2 linked regions of the Flammeovirga agarivorans genome follow. The protein of the gene in region 2 interacts with the protein of the main gene of each other region in a pairwise test. Links are inferred from orthologs where the notes say so. Each region holds a gene or a part of one and is shown on either strand. Other genes may lie near its edges.

Region 1 (3,179 bases), on a different replicon or contig from region 2:
AAGTTCTACTTCTTGCATAATTTGATGTTAATTATTTTGTTCGCACGTGTAAAATTATTGTCTCAAATTGTCCCTTATATTCGTTTGAGTGCCTAAATATATTTTAATAATAATTTTTTTACAAAAAAAAGGCCTTAATTCAGTGTGTTAACGGTACAAATTCTTTAATTATCAACGAAAAACAAATAATTACATTTAAATGATATAAGTCACTCATTAAAATGATGCAGATTATAAAAATGAAAGAAAATGCACTGATTTTATTTTTTTGTTGTTTTTTTCTTTGAACTTTCATGAAGTTTGTAATAAGTTGTTTCGCGCGGGAGATAATGCCATAATTTTAAATACCCGTAAAAACGTTTCTGGATCGATAGAATAGAGATTAAATATATATGACAAAGAATTTATTAATTGTCGAGTCACCTGCGAAAGCCAAGACAATTGAAAAATATTTAGGAGAAGGATATACAGTAAGGTCAAGTTACGGACATGTCAGAGACCTTAAGAAAGGTAATGATGCCATTGATGTTGAACATAACTTCTCACCACAGTATGAAGTATCTCCCGACAAGAAAGATGTCATTAGAGAACTAAAGAAATTAACTAAGGAAGCTGAAACAGTTTGGTTAGCTACCGATGATGACCGTGAAGGTGAAGCTATTTCTTGGCACTTACAAGAAACCTTAAAGCTGGAAAATAAAGAGACTAAGCGTATTGTTTTTAGAGAGATTACTAAAACAGCAATACAAACTGCAATCAAATCTCCAAGAACTATTGATTATGATTTAGTCAATGCCCAACAGGCTAGACGTATCTTAGATCGATTGGTAGGATTTGAATTATCTCCTGTATTATGGAAAAAAATACAAAGAGGACTTTCTGCAGGTCGTGTACAAAGTGTAGCGGCAAGATTAGTCGTTGAAAGGGAAAGAGAAATCGAATCCTTTAAAGCAAAAGACTTTTTTAAAGTTGTAGCAAGTTTTGATTTAGGCAATGGAAAATCACTTGAAGCAGAATTGTCGACAAAGTTCAATTCTAAAGAAGATGCTGAATCATTTTTAAATGATTGTATAGGAGCTGATTTTTCAATTTCAGATATAAAAACAAAGCCAGGAAAGAAAACTCCTGCGCCTCCTTTTACTACTTCTACCTTACAACAGGAAGCAAGTAGAAAATTAGGATATTCGGTTGCTTCAACAATGTCATTAGCTCAACGATTGTATGAAGCAGGTCATATCACCTACATGCGTACCGACTCATTGAACTTATCAAATGAGGCTATTGCTTCGGCAACTGAGGAGATTGCTAGAGTGTATGGAAATGATTTTGTTCAAGAGCGTCATTTTAAAACATCAAATAAGGGGGCTCAGGAAGCCCATGAGGCAATTAGACCTACAAACTTTAAGAATCATAAACTAAAGCTTGATGATAACCGTGAGGCTAGGTTATATGACCTTATTTGGAAAAGGGCTGTTGCTTCTCAAATGGCTGATGCAAAACTTGAAAGAACTACTGCTGAAATCACTACAGCTAAACGCGCTGAGAAATTTGTTGCTAGAGGAGAGGTAGTGAAGTTTGAAGGTTTCTTGAAAGCATATATTGAGTCTAATGATGATGATCATGATGAAGATGAGGAAACTAAAGGTATGTTACCTCCTTTGAATGTGAATCAAGCAATGCCATTAAATGAAATCAATGCTACACAAAGATTCTCTAGACCACCTGCAAGGTATACCGAAGCTAGTTTAGTGAAAACTTTGGAAGAAAAAGGTATTGGTAGACCATCTACTTATGCACCTACTATTTCTACTATTCAGAGAAGAGAGTATGTGATAAAAGAAGCTAGAGATGGTAAAGAAAGAAATTATACAAAGCTTGTTTTAGCTGATAATAAAATTCAAGAAAAATCATTGACAGAAACTTATGGTTCTGAAAAAGGTAAGCTATTCCCAACAAACATGGGTATGGTAGTAAATGATTTTCTTGTAAAGCATTTCCCTAAAGTCGTTGATTATTCTTTTACAGCTAATGTTGAAGAACAATTCGATGAAATTGCACATGGTAATTTAGAGTGGCAAAATATGTTGAATACGTTCTACAAGCCATTCCATGAAAATGTAATTGAAACTGAAGAAAATGCAGATAGAGCAGAAGCTCACGCTGAGAGGGTATTAGGAACGGATCCTCAAACAGGTAAGCCAGTCATTACTAGATTAGGTCGTTTTGGTCCTATTGTTCAAATAGGAGATCAAGAAGATGAAGAGAAGAAATTTGCTTCTTTAAGAAAAGGGCAATATTTAGAATCGATTACTCTTGAAGATGCTCTAGAATTATTCAAACTACCAAGAACTCTTGGTAAATTCGAAGATAAAGTAGTTGTAGCAGCCATTGGTCGTTTTGGCCCATATATTAGACATGATGGTAAATTTGTTTCTTTAGGGAAAGAATACGCTCCAGAAACAGTTGAATTAGAAACAGCTATCGAATTAATTAAGGCAAAACGAGAAGCGGATGCCAAAAAATTAATTAAAACTTTTGAGGAAGAGGAAGATCTACAATTACTAAATGGTAGATGGGGTGCTTACATAAAATACGGTAAGCAAAACGTAAAAATTCCAAAAGAGTTAAAAGAAAAAGCGGAAGAGTTAACTTATGAGGAAGTTAAGAAAATCATAGAGGAAGCTCCAGCACCTAAAGCTAAGGGTAAAGCAGCTGCTAAGAAAGAACCTGCTAAAAAAGCTCCAGCTAAAAAGACTGCCGCTAAGAAAACAACAGCAAAGAAGAAGACTACAACTAAAAAGTAGTCAAATGATAAAATTAAAAAAGGTGATTTGTGTATTCAAATCACCTTTTTTGTAAAAAAAACTTCGTTAAAATAATAAAGTCATAAAAAACTGCATTTCGAACATTTGTTAGTGTTTAAATACGTTTACTGGTTGATTATCAGTGTTATTACAATGTTTTAAGCGTAATATTTTTTTTGAAGTATAAATTTCAATATCGCTTATTCGTGTATGCAAATTTGACTTTTGTTTTATTTTATTTAGAATTGTAATACCAAACTTTAATGATGTAAATCATAAAGTATAATCAAGTAGCAATACACAAAACAAACTTGTGCGCCCAACGGGTCTAATATCATGAATATTCACGAATACCAAGCGAAAAGCATCCTTAAG
Region 2 (3,141 bases):
TGAACACTATAAAGAAGATCTGAGTTACTATGGTAGGCAACATTCATATAGGGTTTGCCATCTTTTAAAACCAACGATCTTTTGTCTGTGACTTTGGTAAAAGAGTAATTGTGCAGGATAGTTCCTTGAACATTACTTACCTCTATATAATCTAATAAGTCATTGTCATCATAAGAGAAGAGCATAAAAGAAGAAGAATCGTTGATGAAGTTCTGCCCAACAGATAGTAGCTTATTACTATCATAAGTATAGAAAATAGCTCGTAATGCATCTCCGTCAGGATCTGCAAGATTGTATTCTAATTCTATCGAAGACACAATCTGTTCCACTAATTCACCAGTACCAGGAGTGTCATCTTCTTCAAAAGCACCACATGATGATAGTATAAATAGAACGGATAATAGGCAATTATATGTCGTTTTTGAAAGTCTCATAAACTTCTAATTCTTTTAATATTAACCCACCAGCAACGATGCTTAATGCAGGAGATAAAACTCCTCCAATGATAGGTATCATAGCAATTAAGCTTCCCCCAAGACCTGTACAGATCGATACTTTCTTATGAGAACGTATAAATCGCTTACTTTGATCTACTTTGATGTTCCAATTCTCAAAATAGTTATCTAAAACGTCAAAACCCAAATAATAGGCGTTGATCGATATAGATATGACAACTACTAACGGACCAATGACAGGGATAAAAGAAAAAGGAAGGAGAATCAAAGAATAGATAATACTCTTGAAAGCATTAGGAATTGTGATTTCAAAAAACATGTTCATCATTCGCTTGAGATTCATGCTTGAGGTCGCATCGGGTTCAAACAAAATGGTATTCACTTTCTCTGTCAAACTATCTAGAATAGGAAAAGTAATGGTATTGAGAATTACAGGGAAGACAAGAAACCCAGAAATGAGTATAGGAACTTCAATCAAGAAAAATAACGACCAATAAACTAAAGAGTCGGCAATAGAAGGAAAAGAGGAAGCTACCCATTCTTTAAAAGAAATGACCATACTAAACTGTTCAACTGCTTGTATAGTTTGATGACTCAGGTATAAACCACCACTGATAATCAGAAAACTTAAAAGAAGAGCAAAAAAACTGATGTAGATATAATACTTTGTCAGTTGATGTTCTTTGATAAACTGAAATGCTTTTGAATAATTCTTTAAGCTTAAAGATACCGTTTTATAGTAGTTTAATGGTTTCATATAGTTTACAATTCTGAAAAGATAAGTTCGTTAACGTCTTCTAGTTTTTCTTTCACCTGAGGGAATAAACTTTCCCTAACTAAAAATTCAATATGACAAAGTTCATCAAAAGATTGTTGTCCAAAGTCTAATTCGTATTGCTTGGCAACTTTCATTACATCATTCATCTCGGGGTAGGCAAATGTAATTTTAATCTTGCGTTGTACGAACTTCTCCTCGATATCTGCAAGTTCTAGAGCTTCGGCAGCCGACGTTTTGTAGGCATGAATTAGACCAGGAACTCCTAGTTTAGTCCCTCCAAAATAACGAATGACAACAACTAAGGTATCAGTGACATTGCTAGAGCGTAGTTGACCTAAAATAGGAAGACCTGCAGATCCACTAGGTTCTCCATCATCATTGGCCCTATACTTTGCTTTATCAGCACCTAGAATGTAAGCGTAGCACCAATGTCTAGCATCATAATATTCTTTACGGTAGCCTTTGACAATAGCTTTAGCTTCTTCCTCTGTAGTAACATGATGTGCTAGAGCAATAAACTTACTACCTTTTTCTTTGTAAAGGCCTTCGCTGGTACCTTTGATCGTTAAGTATGCGTCTTCCATAAATCTATTTTCCGAAATGCTCTAATACTTTATTGATAGCTACTTGTAAATGTTCAGGTAGGTTTTCTTCCGTCCATGGATGTTTGGATCCAAAGGTATGAGAAGCTCCTTCTATCACTACAGTTTCGGCATTGGGTTGAAAAGCTTTTAGCATATCTAGACTTTGTACAGGAACGGTTTCATCCTGATCTCCATGTATTAATAAGATAGGTGTTGCAACTTTACTGATATTTTCGCCGATCGATAAGCGACCTTTATTAGCATTAAAGTCTTCTACTGCTTGGTAAAAAAGAGGAAGTTCTTCTTGTGTTCTTCCATTAACAACATGAATAACACCTTCTGATTTCCATTGTTGCATTACTTCTTCAGAAAAAGAATCAACTCTCGGGATAGAGGCTAAAGTAGCTACTTTTTTGATACGTTGATCCTCGGCAGTTTTCAATAGAGAAACTCCGCCACCTCTACTGTGCCCTAAGAGATATAAAGCATTTGTATCAACACACGATAAAGGACAGCTTTCATGATGAAGCCAATCGATAAGTACACCGAGGTCGTCTAATTCTTTACTGAAATTATTGTTACCAAAAGCAGTATGGTCGACTACTTCGTAAGGCATATCGAGTGTTGTTCCATCGCTATGGAAGTTTAATTTAATGCAGCAGTATCCTTGTTGAGCAAAAGTATCGGCTATTAAATTAAAAGCACCCCAATCTTTGAAGCCTTTAAAACCATGTACAAGAATAACAGTTGGGAGTTTTCCTTCATTTATCCATCGAGCATCTGCTAAAAATCGTTGTTGATTATAGTTAGATGGTAATACAAATTCTATCTTTTTCATAAGTATAAAATTATGAAATAAATATTGAAGTCGAGAGTGTGGCCTCAAAATTACAAGTAGAAATTCATAAATAAATGCTTATGAAAAATGTACATTTTCGGACAAAGTGATTGGTAATGATACAGTGGTAAAACAGTGTTTAGAGTGATGAATATTTGTAAATATCTGAATATTAAATATTTGTTTTATTTAGACCAAACCTTGTATAAATAGGTAGTATAGTGTCATGAAAAAAAGTAGTATTAGTAATAAAAAGTTAAGCGAGCTTAACTCTCTAAAGATTTTAAATAGTTACACGTTAGTTATAGAGGGAAGACAGGATGTTTCATCTTACTCTTCTTAGTCCTAAAAAAAGAGGTAGTTCATTTCATTGAAATGACTACCTCTTTTTCTTTATATCATAAAAATGAAAATTAAGCTTCCGCTTCTTCTATTTCATCTTTTTCAACTCTTAAATTGTTGATGATAAATTTCTGACGATCCATA

What was found. The genes of interacting proteins can lie anywhere in the genome.
Region 1: the proteins of HGP29_RS08355 (region 2) and topA interact in binary tests that used the Escherichia coli proteins (3 or more experiments, as listed by UniProt). The link is inferred for Flammeovirga agarivorans from one-to-one orthologs.

The regions. Positions count from the first base shown.
Region 1 is NZ_JABAIL010000004.1:379,063-382,241, forward strand. Bases 72-3,098 are described here. They hold topA (type I DNA topoisomerase), read left to right. Parts: upstream 72-392; coding sequence 393-2,804; downstream 2,805-3,098. In the rest of the region: sucC (ADP-forming succinate--CoA ligase subunit beta), read left to right, coding at 3,141-3,179. UniProt on the Escherichia coli protein: Releases the supercoiling and torsional tension of DNA, which is introduced during the DNA replication and transcription, by transiently cleaving and rejoining one strand of the DNA duplex.
Region 2 is NZ_JABAIL010000002.1:892,884-896,024, reverse strand. The notes cover bases 18-3,006. They hold HGP29_RS08355 (IMPACT family protein), read right to left. Parts: upstream 1,818-3,006; coding sequence 1,218-1,817; downstream 18-1,217. Other genes in these bases: HGP29_RS08350 (alpha/beta hydrolase family protein), read right to left, coding at 1,822-2,655; HGP29_RS08360 (EI24 domain-containing protein), read right to left, coding at 409-1,212; HGP29_RS08365 (hypothetical protein), read right to left, coding at 18-434. Outside these bases: more of HGP29_RS08365, read right to left, coding at 1-17; HGP29_RS08345 (DNA topoisomerase IV subunit B), read right to left, coding at 3,069-3,141.